Regions from separate parts of the Bacillus sp. OTU530 genome, predicted to be linked through region 1. Evidence: riboswitches for the same ligand, from Rfam matches in the RefSeq annotation. Region 1 holds a riboswitch; the other holds the start of a gene.
What was found. A riboswitch is a leader RNA that binds a small molecule or an ion and turns the genes downstream of it on or off. The one in region 1 is predicted to bind cyclic di-AMP.

Region 1 (11,903 bases):
CCGGTAAGTAATTGAAGGATTGCCACAAAGGTACGAGCTTATTAAAGAGTAGGAAAGAGGAGTCTCCCCTCTTTCTTATCGTTAGTTCAGTTGACATAAAATTTGGAAGCGGGAGTTAAAATCTTTTATATTTTGTATAGTCCTATTTTTTTAGTCTATAAGGTACGGTAGTTACAATCACATTTTTTTGATAAATAAGGTAAAGTCTTAATAGTAAACTTGATTGGTTATGCAATGCATCATGCCATCTCTTCTTTGTAATGAATTGTGGAATCAGTACGGTTACTGTGTGATTGCTTTCAGCAGCCTTTTTCATAGCCAAATCGATAAACCTAGCAATAGGTCTCGTCAAACTCCTATATTCGGAATGTAGCGTGACGAGACGAATATCTGGCTTCCATTCCTTCCATTTTTCCTCCATCCGTTTCTCGCTTTCAGGATCAAAAGCGACATAAACGGCAATGACCGTATCACCGGTTAACTTGGCATAGTTCAAGGAATTTTCGACTACTTTTGTAATCCCTGCAACGGGCACAATGACAACATTTCCTTCCCACTGCAAGACTTCTTCTTTACCTGGTGCGATCCTCAGCTGTTCTCCCACGGCCTCATAATGATTTTTAATTTTATGAAACGCGTAGATAATGATTGGCAAGAAAATCAGGACAGACCAGACTTGAGCAAATTTTGTAATGAAGAAGATGAGCACAACCGTTAAACAAATCAATGTGCCAATTAAATTGACAATCATTTTATACAGCCAACTAGCAGGTTTTTCTCTGATCCATTTTACGATCATACCTGTTTGCGACAGTGTGAAAGGAATAAATACACCAACTGCGTATAACGGAATGAGTTGTTCTGTTTCTCCTCCAAAAGCAACAATCAGCAAAATAGATGCAATACCAAGTATGATAATCCCATTGGAATAGCCAAGTCTATCACCGCGAATCAGAAACATTCGCGGTATGTACTTGTCTGTCGCTAAGTTAACCGCTAGCAACGGAAAAGCAGAAAAACCGGTATTCGCTGCAAGTACGAGAATCAGAGCAGTAGTTCCTTGCACAATGTAATACATAAAATTTCTTCCAAATACTGCAGATGCCATTTGCGATACTACTGTTTCCTCATGTTTAGGTGTGATTCCTAACCAATAGGCGAGAAACATAATACCAGAGAAAAGAATGGCTAAGATGAATCCCATCATCACTAATGTACTGACGGCGTTTCTTGCAGCAGGTTCTTTAAAGTTAGGGACGGCATTCGAAACCGCTTCTACTCCGGTAAGAGCAGAGCAACCAGATGAAAAGGCCCTGAGTAATAAAAATAAACTAATACCAGGAACTACTGTCCCTACTGGTGTATGTACATTAGTTGGTGCTTGCCCGCTTAGTATTTGCCACACTCCTGTACCGATGAGAATAAGTAACACCAACACAAATAAGTATACAGGATACGCTAGAACAGAGGCTGATTCTGTTACACCCCTGAGATTCAAAATTGTAATTAATACAACTAATGCAGAGGCAATTGCCACTTTATGATCATGAAATTGCGGGAACGCTGATGTAATAGCATCTGTTCCAGCTGATACACTTACAGATACAGTTAAAATATAATCAACTAATAAAGACCCTCCAGCAATAAGCCCAGCATTTTCCCCTAGATTATTTCTTGAGACAATGTAAGCACCCCCGCCGTGGGGATACGCATAAATGATCTGGCGATATGACAAAATCAGGGCAGCTAGAAGAACTAACACCCCAATGCCAATCGGGACCGAATACCAAAAGGCAATGAGACCAATGGTAGATAACACAAGTAAAACTTGCTCTGGTCCATAAGCGACAGAAGAAAGAGCATCTGATGATAAAATGGCAAGAGCCTTTAATCTCCCTAGTTTTTGTTCTCCTAATTCCCTCGTTTTGAGTGGTCTTCCAATCAATGCTTTTTTTAACATGGAATAACGCACAACGTTTCCCTCCATAAAGTTATAAAGTAAGAATCAATCTATTACACTACAAATCTAATCCGTTCAACTACAACGACTGTGATACAATCATCCTTTAATGACGCCTAATACCATAATTTATCTTTTGATCAACACAAAAAGAACACTAAGGCGGTTCTCAGTGTTCTTTTCAGACAACACAAAGCAAACCTCCTCTCCAAACGCTGATGAGGTTAGCTGTCGGATTCGGGCTTTGAGAGTAGCCCTACCTTCTTTCGAAGGATTCACCCCAAGTGACAATGCACAAAAATGGGTCCCCCACTCCTTATGGATTAAGCGGTATAAGGTATGATTGAATGTAGATATTAAGTTAATTCTCTAGATAATATACTCCTGTAAAAATTATTTGTAAAGTAAGATTGTATTAATTCTTTGTTAATGACACTGTCCATCCATTCAATAAAGAACATTGAGATGCTTGCGAAATGGCAGAATGACATAATGGAATTTTTAACAATTTCTTGTATGAATTCCCAACCCAAAACAGATGATAATACCTGTTGAACATTTATACTATGGAGGAGTTCGTATGAAGAAAGTATTAGCTATTACCCTGACGTTTTTAATGTTACTCCCGGTGACGAGCCACATGACTCTGGCAGCACCACCTGAGAGCGAAGTTAATCAGATTCTGAATGAGCTGGGATGGACCCGGCAGGAACTAGAAGACTATTTGTCCTTTTATGAAATGAACCTAGATGATTTTGAGACAGCCGAGGATTTACAAGCTATGTTAGGAACTCCTATCACAGACGAGAATCTGAACGATTTGCTCAAGGACTACAGCTTAACTCGTGAACAACTTAACTCGTTATTAGCGGGGTTTGGAGAGAGCTTAGATGATTATAAATTTATTGAAGACTTAGATAATGCTGTTGATTTTTATGTAAACCACGATGAGGAAATGGAAGAATCAGAGGCACTCCTCTCCCAGATTGGATTAACGGAAGAAGAAGTTGACCGTTTTTTTAATTATCTGATCTCCTTAGACGAAACGGCCTTAGAAACAGAAATGGAAAACATCGAAAAGAACTTAGCGCCATTTATGGAAATGGAAGATTTAACGCAATTAACTCCGGAACAAGAACAAGCGTTGGCAGATATTTGGAAAGACATGCTGAATGCGTTCCACCTGAAAGCGAATTTCTATCTCGCAGGGAAAAACGGAACGAAGACCGCTGTCTCGTTCCAAGATCTGATGAAGCTTGAGACACTGAACGGGAAGCAATTGCTAGTCGAATTATCTGATTTACAAGGAAATCTGCTTCTTGATATGCAGTTATCAGAGGAAATGCTAAGTTCTGACTTCCTTTTAGATTCTGGAAGTGAATTAGCCGATGTTGGGGATTTGGCAGGTGAATTAACGGATCAGCTGCATTCTGGCAAGCTGCCGAATACAGCTTCTCCTTATGGACGCAATATAATGGTAGGCTTCATCCTCATTTTACTCGGGTCGTTGTTTTACGTTCGCTTCAAAAATCCAGAAAAGGTTTAACTATACGTATGTGGCAAAGACTTGTTTCAGCAGGAGTCATCCTCATTGGCTTAACCATACTACTGTATAATTCATACTGGTTAACAAAAGGACTGACGATGTATGAGGAGCCTAAAAGGATGTTGAACCAAAGCGATATTAAACAGGGGAATCATCGTATACAAAAGCTACATGAAGATACACCTGAAATCGGAGAAAAAATTGGAGTTTTAACAATCCCCAAACTAGAACGGTCAATCCCGATTTATCAAGGAACCGATGAAGAAATCTTAAAAAAAGGGGTGGGACATTACGCACGTAGTGTCCTGCCTGGCAACAAGAATAATGCAGTACTATCAGGACATCGGGATACAGTCTTTCGGGAGTTAGACAAGGTCGGCAAACATGATACATTGATCGTGACCACCGAGGCAGGGGAATTTTTGTATAAAGTTAAAAAGGTGAGAATTGTTGATAAAAATGACCGTACCGTCATTGTACCAAAGCCTAAAAGCACTCTAACAGTAACAACCTGCTACCCATTTAGCTTCATTGGAGACGCACCTAAAAGATATGTGTTAGTAGCGGAGTTATTAACTAAAAAGTAACTTACCAAACATTGAATTCCCCCCCTCCTACGCCACGCTTAGAGGTAGGGGATCCCTAAGTATAAAAACCTTTCAGCCTCTAATTGATTAGGCTCCGCCCGTCATTCCAACGCTTGGCAGTCCAAACGACTTTGCAGCAAACCTCCTGCAAGGTGAATCCGTTTGCGATTGCTAAGCCTTTTCTATTTTTAGAAGCATTTATGTCAGCGTTGTCTTCCTAACCGCAAGATTCACACTTAAATGATGTTTGTATTTTTCGGTTCTCTTTCGCTGTAATGTGCCCTCATTATTAATAAATTCATCTACAAAGATAAAAATATAATATTTCTTCATTTCACCGGTTATAAAGAAAAAAGATTATGTTAATGCTTTTGCACCAAAACTCTTCGTTGTAGGAGACGAGACAGTTAGAGGATATATAAAATAAGGTTCTCATATATACCAAAATAGTAAATAAGTACCTTATAAGTATAAATGTATTATATTATCTAACTAGTACCAATTAAATGTAGAAAAGTTTGTTAAATTTTGAGCACTACAACCACACTTTTGGTGAGCCCTGTCCCCTCCCCCAGGCGAAGACAGAGGAGCAGCCCTACTTATACTGTGTTCCTAAAATTTCTGACTACGCCGGACTCACTTCCAGCTAAAAATTAATACTTTTTAAAGTGGAAAAATTAACAAATGCAGGAACAGCAATAAGGATGGTGACTTAATTCATGGATAACGAAAAAGTTTTAATTATTGAAGACGAAACAAAAATTGCGAGAATCATTAAGCTAGAGCTTGAACACGAAGGGTACAAGGTGGAAACAGCTGAAACCGGCATAACAGGTCTTGAAAAGTTTAGTAACAATCAATGGAACCTTGTATTACTAGATGTTATGTTACCTCAGTTAAACGGGATGGAAGTACTTCGGAGAATTCGGGCTTCAGGGGATATGACACCTGTCATCTTATTGACAGCAAGGGATTCTATTCCTGATAAGGTAAGCGGGCTTGATCATGGAGCGAATGATTATATCACAAAGCCGTTTCAAATTGAGGAGTTGTTGGCAAGAATCCGTGCGTGTTTACGAATCAATCAAATGATGGAAAAACGGATAGACGAGCAAATTTTAACTGTGGCAGATTTAAAGGTTGATAAAAAAACACGAATGGTAACACGCGACACCACAAATATTGAATTGACGCCTCGAGAATTCGATTTGCTTGTTTACCTGATGCAGCATCAAAATCAAGTACTAAACAGAGAGCAAATTTTAACGCATGTCTGGGGCTTTGATTACTATGGAGAAACAAATGTCGTAGATGTATATATTAGGTACTTGCGCAAGAAAATTGATTATTCCTTTGATTCTCCACTTATCCATACAGTGCGTGGAGTCGGATATGTTGTAAAGGAATAATATTTTATGAATATCCGAAATAAAATCCATTTGTTCTCAACTGTTTGGCTGCTATTGATCAGCCTTGTAATTAATACATCCATTTATTTTTTATTTTACAAAATTACAACGAACGATAAATTAAATCATGTTCGTTTACAGGCTGAAACTACTGCTGCAGCAGTGAAATCTGCTACAAGTCACACGAATGTATCTGATATTTTAAAAGCACGTTTACCGTTGGATGGAATGATTCGTGTTGTGAATGAGGACTCACATTCCATTATAACCATTACAAAAGAAACGAAATTTACGGAACTTACACCAACTTTTAAAAACTCACAATCAGTTGAATTAAAACCAATCAATAAAATTCAATATGCCATTGCAAGTTTTCCAATCATATGGAGCGATGGAAGCATTGTGATGTTAGAAGTTACAGAAAGTTTGGCATCTACATATGACAGTTTGAAAATCTTGAAGCTCGTGTTAACTGTTGCTTCACTTGTTGTTCTCATTCCATCATTTTTAGCTGGCAGAATGCTCAGCAATATCATTTTAAAACCAATCAATTCCATGATTGAAACGATGGAGGAGATTCAACGAAAGTGCATATTTAAAAGGATTGAGCTAAAAACACAATCAAAAGATGAATTATATAAATTGGGAAGCACGTTTAATAAGATGATGGATATTTTGGCAAAAAACTTTGAAAAACAACAGCAATTCGTTTCTGATGCTTCTCATGAATTAAAAACACCGCTAACTATCATTGAAAGCTACGCAAGCATGCTGAAACGATGGGGAATGAACGATCACGATCTATTAGAAGAATCTGTGGAAGCAATCTATTCAGAAGCTGTCAGAATGCAAGAAATGACAAAGCAAATGCTGATGCTTGCAAATCATGATGCAGAATGGAATTTAGATATACAAGAGGTAAACCTTGTTTCCCTTAGTAAAGAAACAAGTAAACTCCTTAAAAATGTTTATGACCAGAACATTTCTGTATACGCTCGATATGATAGAGTAATTGCAAGTGCAGATGAGCAGAAAATGAAGCAACTATTATTTATCTTGCTTGATAATGCGTTAAAATACAGTACATCATCTATTGAGCTACATGTTGGCTATGAGAACGATCACATTTTTCTCACCGTAAAGGATCATGGCATCGGTATACCGAAGGAAGATATCCCCCATATTTTTGATCGCTTCTATCGGGTCGATAAAGCGAGAAACCGAGAAACTGGCGGAGCTGGGCTAGGTTTAGCAATTGCAAAACGAATTGTAGATTCTCATAGAGGAAACATAGATGTCGTTAGCAAAGAAGGAGAAGGAACCAGCTTTACTGTAACTTTACCGAAATAATCAATGATTTCTCATCCATTTTTCATGCTTTTTAAGAGAAAATATCATGTTTGTTATTGAAAGAAAACTTTCTTATCAGGTGAAATCATATGAACCCCAAAACATTTGTTTTTCTTTTCAGTCTTCTCATAGTTGTGTTCATTGTTACCGATGTTCAGCAACTATTTGCAAATAAGGACCAAGAGATATTGACTGCTGCAAAAATAAAAACAAGCATTGAAACAAAATATCCAGGAACAATCAAGGATATAAAGCTTAGTGAAACAGACGGAAATCAAATATACATAGTAGATTTACAAGATCAGCATAGGGCATATGCATTAAAAGTAGATGCTTATTCAGGGACGATTTTACATTTAACACAAGTGAAAAAAGATACATCTAAACATTCAGTAAACATTGAAAACGGAGTGAGTGCCGCTCTTGCTTCTGGAGAAGAGAAGGATGAAGAGTTGGTCAACAATGCAACGCCTCAAGTGGCAATTAGTTTAGATAACGCAAAAGAAATTGCCCTTTCTAAAGTAAAAGGAACATTCAATAGCATTGCTTTAGAGGATAAAAATGGTTCCTTTATATATGAAATAGAAGTTGAAACAAATAAAAAAGAAGCGGTAGACGTAGATATCAATGCCTATACCGGAGAAATTCTTTCCATATCGTGGGATGATTAATCTTCCCAGTGGAAGTGAAATGAAACAAAGCAGAATTGAGTAAACAATCAGGATCTAAGCAGTAGAGGGAGAGCTTTAGAAGTTCTCCCTCTTTCTTTGATCTCTAACGAATTTCTCATCATTTTCTAATCTTTCTATTATTTCCCTCTAATTTAAAAGCCTTAAGGTAAGGTTAAGCATAAATGAAAGGAGAGAGCTTAGAAATCTACATGTTTACATAGATTTTTGCAGGATACTTACTTCAAATTTTGATGTTGAGAGAAAAACCCAAAAATAGAAAGGGGAAAAATAAATGTCTACTATCTCTAGAATTTTAGATTACAACAATACTTTTGTAGGTCAAAAAGAATATCAAGAATTCCACACTACGAAATATCCAGATAAAAAACTAGTTATCCTCACTTGCATGGATACGCGCTTATTAGAATTGCTTCCAAAAGCAATGGGATTGAGAAATGGGGATGCTAAAATTATTAAAAACGCTGGAGCGGTTATCTCTCACCCTTTTGGCAGTATTATGCGCAGTATTCTTGTAGCCATTTATGAATTGAAAGCTGAAGAAGTATGTGTAATTGGACATCATGGATGCGGCATGGTAGGTCTTCAATCTTCTTCCATTCTTGAAGCAGCAAAGAAAAATGGGGTTAGCGAAGAGCGAATCGATACCCTATCGAACGCTGGGATTGATTTATCTACATGGCTGACAGGCTTTCAATGTGTAGCGGAGAGTGTCACAAATAGTGTCCATTTAATCAAAAATCATCCTTTAATGCCAGATCAGATTGCCGTGCATGGTATGGTCATCCACCCTGAAACGGGTAAATTAGATCTTGTTGTCGATGGATATGCCAATGTCAATTCTGAAAACAATGAAATACTTAGTAGGTAAAGGAAGGATGTTATAAATGAATACCTCTAACAGATTTTATGGATACAATGTAGGCCATTTTCAGAAAGACCTCGTTGCTGGATTAATAGTTGGGATTGTAGCGATTCCTTTAGCGATGGCTTTTGCCATTGCTTCCGGGGTAAGACCGGAGTACGGAATCTACACGACGATTATTGCCGGAATTCTTGTTTCTCTCTTAGGCGGTTCCAAATATCAAATTGCGGGCCCGACCGGGGCGTTTGTGCCTATCCTGTTTGGAGTTGTCATGCAATATGGCTATGAGAACCTGTTAATTGCCGGATTTATGGCAGGAATTATCCTCATTCTGCTGGGAGTTTTCAAGCTTGGGAGATTTATTAAATTCATCCCCCGTCCTGTTACGATTGGATTTACTGCAGGAATAGCCGTTATTATCTTTTCTGGGCAAATTGCGAACTTTTTAGGCCTTCGCAATATTGAAAAACATGAAGAGTTTCATTTGAATATGAGAGAAATCATCATGAATCTAGAAACGATAAATATATACAGCGTAATGACTGCCTGCATTTCCCTAGCAATTGTTATCTTAACGCCAAAGTTTTTCCCCAAGATTCCTGGAGCGTTACTGGGGCTAAGCGTATCTAGTGTAGTGGCTATCTTCTTCTTTCCAAATCAAGTCGCAACCATCGGTTCGACTTTTGGGTCAATCCCAAGTGAATTACCAAGTTTTCAATTTCCTGATATCACATGGGAAACGATTGTCATGCTTTTCCCTGCTGCTTGCGTGATTGCAATGCTAGGGGGAATTGAGTCCCTTTTATCTGCCCTTGTAGCAGACGGTATGACGAACGGTAAACATAACAGCAACAAAGAGCTGATCGGACAAGGGGTAGCTAATATTGCTACAACATTATTTGGCGGGATTCCTGCCACAGGAGCGATCGCAAGAACCGCTACTAATATAAAAAACGGGGCAGTTTCTCCTATGTCCGGAATCATACACGGACTCGTTGTGTTGCTTGTGTTACTGCTTTTAGCACCGTATGCGTCTCATATTCCGCTGGCAAGCATGGCGCCTATCCTAATGTTTGTAGCATGGAATATGAGCGAACGAAAAGAATTTGCACATGTGCTCAAAACCAAAACAGCTGATTCTGCAGTGCTGCTTGTTACGTTTCTTCTGACCGTTTTTACCGACCTTACAACAGCTGTTGGAGTTGGCCTGCTCTTAGCCGTTATTGTATTTGTAAAGAAGATGAGCGCGGCTCTAATCATTTCAAAAGTGTTGCCGGATCCATCTGATAAGCAGGTAAAACCCGAGATTGTTGAAAAAGGATCTAACTGTCCTCAAATCAACATTTACACAATCGAAGGCTCGTTATTTTTTGGATCCACCGAAGTATTCGAAAAATCGATTGAGAATATTCTCCAATCTAAGCCAAAAGTGTTACTACTGCGCATGAGTAAAGTTTCCTTTATTGATACCTCTGGGGAAGCAATGCTTTTAAATATTGTGAAACAATTCAAGGAACAAAACAGGACCATTCTTATCTCTGGTATTCAACAACAACCAAAGGAATTGCTTTGGAAAACCGGATTGCATCGGGAGATCGGCGAAAAATACTTTTTTGAGCATACTGGCGACGCAATCAACTACTCATTGGCACAATTAGAGACTAAAAAGTGTATAGGTTGTAAACAGTTTGCTTTTAGCGAATGCTCCAAATTGTCTCAGCAAACCGTTAAGACCAACCAAAAGGAAACGAAGCTGCTTATGACATAATGTTAAAACTGTTGGGTAATGATGAGCAAATTAAGGTTCCGCTGTAAAAGCAAAAAGGCTTCCTCTTCTGAAGCCTTTTTGTTTATTTATAAAGCTATATAGATCCCTCTAACACCCCTTACCCTGCTGCCGACACACTAGCTCCAGATTCCCCTTCCTCGTTTACATTAGAGCCATTTCGTTTAACTTCATCTTCGTGAATTTCAAACCACTGAGTAAATTCATTCATGTAAAGGGTTATGTTTTTTATTAATGTGGAATTCCCTCACCTTACATAACAATTCTTCTAGACACAAAAAACCTCGCTACAACTCCGGCAACCTAAACCATAGCTTCCTATATCCCGTCCCGCTTTCTTAATCCGCAAAGGATGCAAAAACCATGAGAGAAAACCTTACACAGACCCACACGGTATGGATAAACAATAGTATGATACTTGTATCCCTACTAGACACAAGGAGGACAACCATTATGAATACATTTCTAACAAACCTAAAGAAAAATACCCTATGTCTATCAGAAACTGTTTATGTATATATCCTGTTCCTTACCATGGAAACAAGAATGGCTTTTACAAACATCAACCGGGCAAAGTAGAAATTCCCCCGTTTATTATGTAAGGAAACTTTATATATAAACCAGACCGAAACGTTAAAGCTTGGAAGGACCCTCTATGAGAAATGATTTCATTTCTTTATAAATATGCGTTTTATCGTAATAATGAATATAGTCTCGAATCCACTGTTTTTGAGTGGCTGCTGAACACAGCTATCTTTCTCAATTGTTTTTTCAGACAAAAAACACCTCTATATAATCGTATCCAATGGAGTACGGTATAAGAGATGTTTTTCATTGTTCTATTCTATATACTACATAATTCTACGATCAGTGTGCCTATACTAATGATTTTTTAATCAATAGAAAGGATACTACTACATCTACATCTTAATTTTTTTCATAAAACCATGATGCCTTTTAATGCATTCAGTTCCAACAATGCTTCCTACAAATCCAATTAATGCACTTGATGAAATGATTTGAATTACATAATAAATACCTGTACTAGTAATACAATCGAGGATTAAAAATTTTTTGATTGTTGAACCTTTAATTGTGTAAAAAACAACTTGATTTTGTTTTTTCTTACGCAATACGGTCACACACCTTTATGTTTTTCTAAAGATATGCTTCAAAAAGATTGTCTTATTCTACTAGTCTAACCCCAAGTCAAAAACTAGTTATTATTCATAATCAAACTAGCAAGAATTCCTCCAACAATTCATTTTTTTGGGAAGTTCCCTTACATTTGCACTCGTTTGTGTGGAGACAGCGCTTGTAAGCGAAGGTCTGAAATCAGAAACACGCTTGTCAAGATGATAAGGAGTCCTATTACCATACCGACTGTCACCTGTTCATGGAGGAAGAAACTCCCCCAAATCATTCCGAACACAGGAATGAGAAAAGTAACACTTAATGTCTTGGTTGGTCCTATGCTATCAATGAGATAGAAGTATAACAGGTACGCAATAGCTGTACAAAATAACGCCAATCCGATGACTGACCAAACAGCAACGGTCGATATAGAACTTGTGGAAGCAGGCAGATGTGTAAGTGTGAACGGCAAGAGAAGAAGCGATGCTCCTGCTTGTTGCCCCATAGCTAACGAAAGCGGTGGAACACCTGCAAAAGCCTTCTTTGCATACACGCCCGCAAAACCATAGGAAATGGT
Region 2 (11,903 bases), on a different contig from region 1:
GTCTTATTAGTAGTGCAAATCAAACAATTATTCGCTTTCATTTTCATTGTTTCCGTTGCCATGAATAGATAACCAATTTGCTAAAAAACATAAAAAATATAAAGTGTAATCAATACATGAAGGAGGTAATTCAAATGAAAAAACTTTCAAATTTCGTCGCTTCAGTAGTGGAAAGCTATATCAAATCAATGGAAGCATACGGAAACGCTTGAATTCGTAATAAATAAACTTCTTAGACTTAAGCCATCAAACATGAGGAGTAAATCATAATGACTTATTTCTATCATAAGATTCACTAGCCGATTCATGAAACTAAAAACGTGAGTTGGCTTTTTTGTGTGAAAAATACTTCTGTTTACGAGTAAAAAACCAGCCCATGGCTGGTTGACATAATATGCGAATATAGGAAGTGAAAGTAGTGACTACTCTTTCTTACTGATTTCTTTTACGACCTCTACCTCAGTTCTTCTAACTAGTTGCACATTTTGACTGTTATAATTGATTGCCCCTTTTTTCCTAATCTCAATCATCTCATTTTTATAATCATAAATGACTATGTACACATTTTCCTGAAACCTTACTTCTTTCCCAAGCACTTGAGTGAACCCCTCTCTACAAATCAGAGAATTTTTATGTTTGTTTTAGATATGACATACCTACAATGTTATGATATAAAAATATGAACATTTGTCAACATAATATCGTTTTTGGTTAACATAAAATATCATTATCAGGAGTCAATGTATCTAAGGTTCGAAATAAAATACCCTCCGGTAATCCGAAGGGTATCCATGTTCACATAATCAGTAAAAGCGGAATTCAATCTAGTTATAAAATTATACTGAAATAAATTATCCGCATGCAATTTATCTAAAATCCTATAAAAACGCCCTCCAGTTCCTAGCTGGAGGGTTTCGTAACGTTAGCGGAAGTTAAGCTTTTGTTTATTAATCCGTTTTTTAAGGATTTGTATTGTTGCAATTCCTGCTGGATTCTCATTGTGCACTTCGATGACACGTCGTAATCTAACACATACTGTTTTTTCTAAGCTTCTAACTAATAACTTGTGGCACCCCAATTTACGAATCGTTTCCGTGCCCCATTGAAGGATGAAAATAGCAAATATAACGAAAGCAGCGACTTGAATGTACTCCGGTAAAATCAAGCTTAGGGGAGTTCCTATCCCTTTCTTTTATGTAACGGTTAGTCTTTTTTTCTTATCAGTGATTTCATTTAGGCCGATTCGGATCATTCGGAAAACAAAAATCCATGATATTATCATCAGAATAAGTTGTCCAAGCGAATTAAGTATAGGTGAGTCCCAAAGAGCATGCATCATCACGACTAGAATAAATATGAAAACAAATTTTGACTTTATCAACATGTTTAACCGGAATTTTGAATCTCCTTGTACCCTGCAGAGTGCAGCCCCTGTCAAAGCCGCCCACGCGACATGTCCTCCGGGAGAAAATACACTACGCCACAAGATTGTGTTGTAAAGCATATGAAAGCTGTCGGAGAGGAGTGCCCGTAATGCATAACCAGCAGTCTCAAAAGACGCGAAACCGACCCCGACTGCAGCCCCTAGCAGCAGCCCATTAAGAACATATTTATATTTAAGGTGGCGAACAAAAAAAATAACAGCGACCACTTTGGCCAGTTCCTCAACGATTCCAATCGTGATGGGATTGATGTTACTCCGAAGAATATCATAAAAGATCAGCGCCAATAAAAGGGATAGGATTCCCCCGATAAAGACCACATAGACAATCTTGTAAATAGCAATATTCTGAGGAGCGTTCATTTCCCAAAAAAAAATCAGAGTCGTAAATGGAACAGCAAAGGCACCAACGACGATAAGACCCGGTATAAAGTTTATATTTCCGAACAAGCTTACACCCAAGTACAATCCTAAGTATACGATGAGCATAATGAGGAACACCCTCGCAAAAAGCCAAGGTTTTGGCCATGTAGCCGCCACTTCTTCGATTGTGGGCGTGGTTAGCGAGGTACCTACAATAAAAAGCCGTTCAGCCTCGATATCACTATGTTTTCGAAACACGCGCGAAAAGATATTTTGAAATTTAGGTTTAACCGACCGTCGGTTACTCGGAATCCCGTCAACAAGCTGTGCAAATTCGTAAAATAGGCTGTTTGGGTCCTGCTCTGGAGTTTCACGACTAAACAACTCATGGCCACAAGTTAAGCAGAGCCTTACCCCTTCCGGATTAGAATAGTCACAGTGTGGGCATTTCATTTACCTTCACCCCTTCTTATACACAAATACAACAAAAATACCCATATTATGGATATAGGAAGCCGAACGTCATTCGGTTCCAACCATTCCTTGATAATATGTGTAAAATAAAGGGAAAATACACAAATAAAACCCGAGGTACGAAAAATCCATCTTGATCAAACTTTATTCTAAATCGACTATAAAGCGCATTTGTTGAAAAGATATAAAAGGATTATACATATTAATCAGGATAATATATATAATCCTTTATATGACATCTCTAGTAAGGAACAATGTATATCTTACTCATGTGACATAATCCCGCATTATCAGGAGGCAATGTACCTAGAATCTTATAAAAAATGCCCTCCAGGTACCTAACTAGAGAGATTTGCTTGTTTACATAATTGACGTTAGAGGAAGTCAGTTAGTATGTTATTTATTCCATAGGTAGCGAGCATACAAGCTGTAATACGTGATAAAATAGACCCCATGACGAAGAACGCAATGACAATGCCATAATCTTGGCTAGAGACCTCATAGCCAATGATTGTTCGCACGACATAGATGATTAAAAAAACAATGAGTAATAGATAGGATAGCTCAATGTTTTGTTCTTTTGTTTCATCTCAGTCCGTTTCTTTTTCATGAAATAACGGAAGTATCCCCCAGTCATACCAACAAGAAATAAGGTACCAAATAGATACTTGAGCGGATGAACTGTTGTTACAAAAGCCTCCCAAAATGAAACGGCGGACATAACAATCAGAACACTGACTTTGTTTACCGCTGCCACATGCTTACGATTCCTATTCCTAATAACAGCATATCTTTTTAAATCCTTTTGGTAATGAAATTACTTTATTAATTTCCAACGGAAACCCTCTTCATTAATCGCTTTAATTTATTTTCTGTATCTGTTTCCTCTACTGGTGTATAGATACTGCACCGTAAATCCATATCGCCTTGAACTTGAAGAGAAGTTAAATTAAACAACATTTTGCCTGCTTTAGCATGTCTAAATTCAATTGTCATTTCTGGGGCCTTACTTACTTGACTTTCTTGCCATAAATCCTCGAATTCTGAATGTGAACGACTCATTTCTTTAATAAATTGGTTGTACCATTCATCACCTAAATAGTGTCCATAGTAGGTACGGAAAATAGCAAGAAAGCCTTTCGCAAAATGTTCCCAATTGACGGCTAATGCTTTTAATTCTTTTCTAGTGAACACTAAACGAATCAAATTTCTTTGATCATTCGGTATTTGTTCAAAATCTAAAAAAACATGAGCAGCTGCAGGATTCCAGCCCACAATATGGCAATGTCGATCCGTAATGATAGTCGGACAATACGTTAATTCAGCTAGTATTCTCTTTAAAGAAGGGCTAAGCTCTGATTGATCTTTTTTTTGATGGATAATTTCTGATTTTGCCTCTAAGGCTAGGTCATATAAGTAGTCTCTTTCATCATTATTTAATTGTAGAGCTGAAGAAATACAATCTAGTACGATTGAAGAAACCTTTATATCTCTTCCTTGCTCTAGCCATGTATACCAAGTGGTACTTACCCCTGCTAATTGTGCAACCTCTTCCCTCCGTAACCCCGGTGTCCTTCTTCGTGTTCCAGCAGACAAACCAATAGACTCTGGCTTAATTTGGGCACGCTTAGTTTTCAAGAATATCGACAAAGCTTCAAGCCTAGTTTTATCATTCATTTTTAAAACTCCCCCATATCCATTTAGCCTATTAGTATTTATACCAGGATAAACAATCACTTGTAATAGGATAAAAGATCTGTAAAATACAAGTATATTATTGATTGGGAGGGATGAAAAGTGGAAAGAGTTGTGATTACCGGTATAGGAGTAGTCTCCCCTATAGGAAACAACATCCAAACATTTTGGAACAATCTGATTAACGGGAAATCTGGTATATCTCCTATTGATACATTTGATGTTACTAATCATAAGACAAAAATTGCAGGTATCGTCCAAGATTTTGATGCAGATGAAGTTTTAGGAAGGAAAGAAGCAAGACGTTTAGATCGCTTTTCTCAATTTGCTTTGGCTGCTGCTGAACAAGCTTGGGCAGATTCTGAGTTAGAACTCGATCGTATAGATGTAGAAAGATTAGGCGTATACGTAGGTTCAGGTATAGGGGGAATTGAAACCTTAATTGAAAATATTGATGCGCTGAGGAAGAAAGGGCCAAGAAAAGTCAGCCCAACTCTAGTACCTGCCATGATTTCTAATGCTGCAGCTGCACAAATTAGTATCAGGTGGAACGCGATGGGGCCTTCTTTGTCGCCTGTTTCTGCCTGTGCAATTGGAAATACAGCTATTGGTGAGGCCTTTAGACTAATTCGTTCTGGAGAGGTTGACGTTGTGTTTGCAGGTGGAACAGAAGCAGCTATAACAGACTTATCAATAGCAAGCTTTGGTAATGCTACAGCATTATCAACAAGAAATAATGATCCCACTAAAGCAAGTCGTCCATTTGATGAAAACCGAGACGGATTTGTCATGTCAGAAGGAGCTGGAATTCTAATCTTAGAATCTTTATCTCACGCTTTACATAGAGAGGCAAAGATTTATGCAGAAGTCATTGGATATGGGGCAAGTTCAGACGCACACCATATCGTAGCTACACATCCGGAAGGTAAAGGGGCCTATCTGGCAATGAGATCAGCTTTAAAAAATGCCGGTATATCGCCTGAAGAAATTGATGTTATTAGTGCCCATGCAACAAGTACAAAAGTGGGAGACATCTCTGAAACGATGGCTATTAAGCAGTTGTTTGGCAAACAAGCTTATCAGATTCCAGTAACAGCTAATAAATCTATGCTTGGTCATATGTTAGGAGCAGCTGGTGGGGTTGAAGCAATTGCTTTAGCAATGAGTTTAAAGGAAGGGATAATTCCTCCAACAATTAACCTAGAAAATCCTGATCCATTATGTGATCTCGATTATGTACCATCTGTTGCTCGCCAAGTGAAAATACATACGGGTCTATCTAACTCATTTGGTTTCGGAGGTCATAATGCAGCTATTGTTTTAAAGAAATACGAATGAATAAACTTTCTCTCGTCGATCTGACCGTTTTCTCTAGAAACGGTTAGATTTATTCCATTAAATGGCCCTTTTACGAAATAACATGACTGTAGTTTTAGGCCACCTTTTTTAATTGAAGAACCTTATTTTAACTTATCAGCTATCGCTTTAAAGGGGTGTTGGTCAACTAAGAGAGGAAACAAAAAAACCACCGAATCATGAGAACACTTGAAATACAAGAAAAAAGGGCGCCTTCCCTATTTAAAGAAGAGCGCCCTTTAAGTGAATAACGGTTAATTTCTATTATCTAATTACATCTAAGAAAAAAATCTTTTGAGATCAATATTTTCCCCAATTTCATTCAAATCCGTTATTTAATATATACTACAAACCTTAAAACAAGTACTAACTCACACTCAACCAACTTGCGTAGCGTCATCCTCATTTAATAGGGTTCTTTTCGACAATTCAGCCGAAGAATCAGGAATTGGAAACAGTTCTGACAACCTTTTTACCTTCCCATCGGCATCTTTAAATACAATGTGATCACGATTGAATTTACGGGGGGTATCGATGCCACAAGCCGCAGCTAAGGCAAACAATCCTTGACGAACATTAGTAATATAGTTCATGACACGCCATTTCTTTTCCTCCGGCACAAGTGCTTCTTGATATTTTGGATCGGTGGTCGTTACGCCTGAAGGGCATTTACCGGTATGGCATTGTAGAGCCATAATACAGCCGTTAGCAATCATAAACCCTCGTGCAGAGTTCACTGCATCTGCACCGATCGCAAGTGCAATAGCAATTTTATCAGCTGAAATCAACTTTCCTGAAGCAAAAATTTTCAACTTATTTCGTAAACCAAACTGGTGTGCCTTATCTACCACCGCAATTAAAGCAGGATATAAAGGAAGCCCCATTGTATCTGCCATTGATTTGTAAGTGGCGCCTGTTCCTCCTTCTCCCCCATCAACCGTAATAAAGTCTGGATAAATCCTAAGATTATTCATAGCCTCGAAAAATTCGTCCAAGTTGGCAGAGTATCCGACGACAATTTTGATTCCGACAGGTTTTCCACCTTCATCTTGCAGGTTTTTGATAAACTGCAGTGTTTCTATCGCATTATGCAAAAATGGAAAGCGATTAGGTGAATTGATGGTTTTTCCCACTGGAACCTTACGAATGTTTGCCACCTTAGTTGTGACCTTCGCTCCTTCTAGATGTCCACCTCGGATTTTTGCGCCTTGGCCGAATTTAATCTCAAATGCTTTTATATTCGGCTCCTGTGCTTTTAGCTTAAATTCAGCAATAGAAAAATTCCCCTCATCATCCCGAAAACCAAACAAACCAGGGCCAATTTGGACGACCACATCTGCATCACTTTCTAAATGCTCTGGTGCAATTCCGCCCTCCCCCGTATTAATCCATGAACCGCCTGCCATGTGACTGCCATGACCTGTTGAAAGAATATAGTTTTCACCCACTGCTCCGTAAGATGTGGCGGATGCACCGAATGGACCGCTTAGTCTCCATGGAAATTTCCGATCACCGCCAACAATTACAGCATCTTCCTCATGATAAAGCCAACGTGTTGTTTGATCCTTTTCAAGCTGTTCATGACGAGTAAACAATCCCTCATGATCAATTTTATATTTCATTGCATGGATTTTCTCTTGATTGTCTACCCTTAATTCTTCATTCAACAGTGGAAACAAACCATTTGCAATATAGTAACCAGGTTTTTCAAAGTCACGTTTGGAACCAAAGCTTAAAAGATCACTTCGATATTTAGCAGAAAAAACAATCCCTAAAAAGTCTGATCGTGAAAATGGCTTACCGCTGTTATCATCGTCAAACCAATATTGCCTGAATTCTGGTCCAATCTTTTCTAATAGGTAACGCATCCATCCCAAATAAGGATGTGCCCTGATAATCGAATGCTGTGGTTTCCTTGCTAAATTATTTAACCACAAAAGCAAGCAAATCGGTCCAACAATAAACACAATCAATAGAAAGATTAAAATAGTCCATAACATCAGACATTCCCCCTTTATATAACATACAAAACACTACGAATCTATTACCACTATATACCAAAAGGATTACAAAAGGTGTCGACGAAGCAATTTTACATAAACATTTCTAAGAAATTATTTTTATATTTTTCTATTTACAACTTGTTAATAAAGGAATATATTTATCATCATAAAACTCAATAATTTTTTAAAGCAACCTTATATCGCTTAATCCAATAGGAGCGGGGGACCCAATTTTTTGTACATTTGTACTTGGGGTGAATCCTTTTTTGAAAAGGTAGGGCTACTCTTTAAGCCCGAATCCAACAGCTAACCTCGTAAGCGTCTAGAGAGGAGGTTTACTTTTGTTTCCTTTAAAGAGCACTAAGTAAACTAGTGTTCTTTTTATGTTTTCGTCTTATCTGAAAATTAGTTTTATTCTTATTTTGGAGAAATCAGGGGTATATCCTTCGTAGGAGCTTAACTTATGCATACCAAACTGTACTTCAAATTCATATTTAGTTTCTTTAGCTTTGTTTAACGACTTTGAAAAAACATAATTCCTTTTCTAGCAGAAAATCATGAGAAAATCCATTAATTTACAGGGAGAGAAGCAATCATGAATATCGAAAGTATTTGTCCTAAATGTGGAGAGATTAATAACGTAGAACTTAAAGGAGAAAAAATTCTTTTAGTAGCTTGTAAGAACAATCATAAATATGATCATATAGTAATCCCATATTCTAGAACCATTGGGATTAAGGATGATAAACGAGCAAAGTTAGAGGAAATGATTGTTGAGAAAAAATTTCACCGTATGAGTGATAAATCAACAATTTGTCTACTTATCTTTGAAAATGGTTATGAGGTAGAAGGGCGTTCAACTGTTCGAGATATGGCTGATTTCCGTTTAGTTATAGGTAAAGATAAAGCATATGAACAAGCATTAAGGAAATCCATGGAAGCATTAGGAGCATACTTAGTATAATTTTTTCCTGAGTGTCGGGAAACCCAAGGGTTTCTCGACACTCTGAACAGCCCTAAAAGGGCTGTCAGTTAACATAAAGTTCGTTAGTGGAAGTTATTTGACAATTCGCTTATTTGTATATTTTTACAAAACTAGATTTTCTTAATTACTTTACATGGATTCCCCACAGCAATGACATTAGGGGGAATATCTTTTGTAACTACGCTTCCCGACCCGATAATACTATTTTCACCAATAGTCACGCCAGGGTTAACAATTACGTTTGCTCCTAACCAAACTCTATCACCAATTGTCACTGGTAAAGCATAAACATCACCTTTTGCTCTAGCTTCAGGATCTGTAACATGATTAGCTGTATAAACTCCTACTCGTGGTCCAAATAAAACATCATCACCAATTGTAACTTTTGCGCAATCCAAAATGATTGCATCATAATTCGCAAAGAAATTGTTTCCTACATTTATTCAAAAATGTTCCATCCATATCAGTTAACACCAATTTAATCATTTTGATTTCCCCCTAACACTTATACTTCAATACAATTAAACAAACTTATTAAATTCATTTAATAAGTATTCAATAAAAAACTTATTAAACCATTTTAATAATTGATATCATATCAAATTATCACAAACAATGGAATTTACAAACTGAAATGTCTATATTCTTATATTAATTCTCTTTTCTTTAGAAGGGAATTCAAAAGGCATAACCAGTTATTAATAACAACGGAAGATAAACGTTACAAAAATGTAACACAGCGTTACACTTTAAGCGTCCTCTGGCCCTTGCGGCCACGCGGCCAGCTGCAGAACGTTCTTGAATGAGGTTTCATTCAAATTCTGCGAATGCTGCAAATAGATGAAACATTAATTGACCAATCGCACTGGATTTATCCATCGTAATGTTTTCTTGAAGACTATGAAAGCTAATTCCTTTTTCATTTAGGTCATTTACAATTTGGATGAGATGCTGCATGTTGCGCACCTAATCGATCCAGTCTCCACACAACAAGCGTATATTTTCTTGGTAAAAAATAAAAAGCGAACCGCCGCAGCGACTCGCCTCTGATGAACTTATGTACCAATAGCTAATAATTAGGCACTGATTACCGCATCAAGGATCGTTTCCACTCGCTTGTCCTTTACCTCATAATAAATTTCCAAGCCTTTGCGTGTTCCTGAAATAACCTTGACAGACTTCAATTTCGATAGATGTTGGCTAACTGTACTTTGTGGCATTCTGAACTCCTCGTGAAGAGAAGTTACATTTAACGGACCGTTATCGATCATGAATTTTACAAGTGCAAGTCTTACAGGATGGGCAACTACTTTTAACAATTCTGCGCTATCATTAAATTTTTCAATATTCATTTCATGATTCCCCTTCTCTTTTTCACCCTTTCATCATAATGCATCAATGTTACGAGGATATTAATATAGTAATACGATCAAATAACTTTTTGGTTGCAATCTACTTGATTTCATTACTTTATACTTTCTTTACTTTCAAAGGAGGGAAATTTTCTAAAAGCAGCTAACAGCTATTTACAATTAATCGTTTTTCATTCGTTTCTTGATTCTACTCAACGACTCAGGAGTCATTCCAAGAAAACTAGCTAATTGATGTTGGGGTACACGTTGAACTAGCTGAGGACGCTTCTTTAATATTGCTTTGTACCGTTCTTCAGGAGAGAATCTGATAAATTCGGCGAATTCATCTTGTACCTCACTGAGGCTAATCTCCATCATTTTGCGTGTCATCGTTTCCAATTGTGAGTAATTATTATACATGACCTTTTCAGAATCGAGGTCGCCCACCACCAATATTGAGTTTTCTAAACACATGAAAGAGTATTTTGATAACTCAACTTGTTGTTGATCATTGAAAATCGGAATGGCTTGTTCTTCCGTAAAAAAATTCGATGTAACCTCCTTGCCTGATTCATCTACAACAAACTGCCGAACACACCCCTTTAAAACGAAATAACATTTAATAATAGGAAGATCCCCTTGTCTAAGAAGGTATGCTCCTTTTTTATATGCCTCAATACGCACAGCTTCAGAGATCGTCCGTTGTTCTTCTTCGCTTAGAGAGGTAAATTGAGTCATATACTTTAACAAGATTTCCTTCATGTTATTATCCTTTCAAATTTTTTACTTTCATTTTGACATTTTCCCTCCTTTTATCCATGCTCAACTTCGAAAACTACGGAATAGAATAATCACCTCTAATATATTGCTAGGATAGCTAGAAAAATACAGATAACTGCACAAGTAAATAAGATGACAGAGGTTACAAGATTCCTCCTCATTTTAATAGCACAAGTACAAAAAAAGATAGCCGCAGCTAATTTGGAACAGCTTTGATAATAAGCATTATTCGAAAAAAATGAACTGCTGAAAATAATTGAAATAAGCAAAGTTGTAGAAATTAGTATTTTAAACCACAAAGGCTCCCTTAGGAATAGTTTAATCATAAATTTTATCCATTGCATGAAGGTATAACTCCCTCCAAAAAATTTTTTTCTAATTAAGCATATGATGTGTTCTTCAAAAGTACCACTTACCTTTATGCAAGTATGAATATCGCTGAAAGGGTTCATATACTGAAATGCTTATTCACCTAAACTGGCCCGATTCTTGAATATCATTGTCATATAAAAACAGCTTCAGTGCGCAAACTGAGCTAAGAAATGAAATAAATTCTGATAATAAAAAAACCGGCATCTGCCGGCTTTTTATATCATGTCGATATTAGCTCTTTTGAGCATTCATTGCTTCCCATTCTTCTTTGCTAGGACCATATACCCCAGGAACTTTCAATCCAGCTTGTCTCATAAGGACAGTCAATTGTCCGCGATGATGAGCCTGATGTTGAATTAGCAGACGGAAAACAGCCTGAACTGGCATGTCCCTTCCAAATAAATTCACCATTTTGTTCATTTGTTCATCTGAAACCTGTTCAGAAAATGCTTGTGTTAACCGCTGACTTACTGTTTTGTATGTCTCGCTGATTTCAGCAGCTGATTTCGGTGCCTCTCTTTGGAGATCAGGAACCTCAAATTTTAATCCAACCTGTGAAGGAAAATAGTAAGTTGCTCCAGTAATATGCCAAGCCAGGCTTCCAATGCTGTTTAATCCTGGAGATATCTCCTGATTCAACGATTCATCAGTCAGCACATCCAGCACTTTTTGGGTAACCGCTGCTTCTTGTTTCCATTCGTTTACGAAGTCATTTACTGATGTAAACATTTCAAACCTCCTTAAATTAGCAAATTCTTCAATATAAGCCTTTCAAATTCATTGTAGCATGTTTAGCTAACTATCTGCTTCTCGCAAAGGCTTATTAATCGAACCTTTTTTGTAATAAACTTCTTCATTTTTTACACAGCCTCCACAATAAGGGATCTCACATCGCCATCCACTTAACAAAATAAGTTTTCCCCAAAATGAGTAAACAGAACAGTTTACTCATTTTGGGGATGTTGTTCTTTTTGTTTGATGGACATGTGTATTTGCACCAGAACCAAAAAAAGCACTCATATAAATGAAGAAATAATGTAAGCGACCTTGTCGTTCCAATATGGATAGACGAGGTAGACTGT

Region 2: linked by a shared signal. The riboswitch ahead of AAHB12_RS21860 (Gp49 family protein) and the one ahead of AAHB12_RS28165 (APC family permease) in region 1 are both predicted to bind cyclic di-AMP.

The regions. Positions count from the first base shown of each region.
Region 1 is NZ_JASATP010000068.1:545-12,447, forward strand. It holds gene AAHB12_RS28165 (APC family permease) at 143-1,987, opposite strand; cyclic di-AMP (ydaO/yuaA leader) riboswitch at 2,160-2,300, opposite strand; gene AAHB12_RS28170 (processed acidic surface protein) at 2,541-3,506, shown strand; gene AAHB12_RS28175 (class D sortase) at 3,515-4,093, shown strand; gene AAHB12_RS28180 (response regulator transcription factor) at 4,813-5,502, shown strand; gene AAHB12_RS28185 (sensor histidine kinase) at 5,509-6,852, shown strand; gene AAHB12_RS28190 (PepSY domain-containing protein) at 7,041-7,523, shown strand; gene AAHB12_RS28195 (beta-class carbonic anhydrase) at 7,816-8,412, shown strand; gene AAHB12_RS28200 (SulP family inorganic anion transporter) at 8,429-10,174, shown strand; gene AAHB12_RS28205 (hypothetical protein) at 10,646-10,771, shown strand; gene AAHB12_RS28210 (hypothetical protein) at 11,113-11,334, opposite strand; gene AAHB12_RS28215 (DMT family transporter) at 11,475-11,903, opposite strand, start outside.
Region 2 is NZ_JASATP010000036.1:40,168-52,070, forward strand. It holds gene AAHB12_RS21830 (hypothetical protein) at 423-596, opposite strand; gene AAHB12_RS21835 (PrsW family glutamic-type intramembrane protease) at 1,193-2,257, opposite strand; gene AAHB12_RS21840 (hypothetical protein) at 2,811-3,035, opposite strand; gene AAHB12_RS21845 (helix-turn-helix transcriptional regulator) at 3,104-3,955, opposite strand; gene fabF (beta-ketoacyl-ACP synthase II) at 4,076-5,311, shown strand; gene AAHB12_RS21855 (FMN-binding glutamate synthase family protein) at 5,707-7,329, opposite strand; cyclic di-AMP (ydaO/yuaA leader) riboswitch at 7,524-7,667, shown strand; gene AAHB12_RS21860 (Gp49 family protein) at 7,928-8,296, shown strand; gene AAHB12_RS21865 (DapH/DapD/GlmU-related protein) at 8,428-8,715, opposite strand; partial or broken gene AAHB12_RS21870 (recombinase family protein) at 9,131-9,314, opposite strand; gene AAHB12_RS21875 (ArsR/SmtB family transcription factor) at 9,394-9,669, opposite strand; gene AAHB12_RS21880 (Crp/Fnr family transcriptional regulator) at 9,850-10,431, opposite strand; gene AAHB12_RS21885 (DinB family protein) at 11,053-11,550, opposite strand.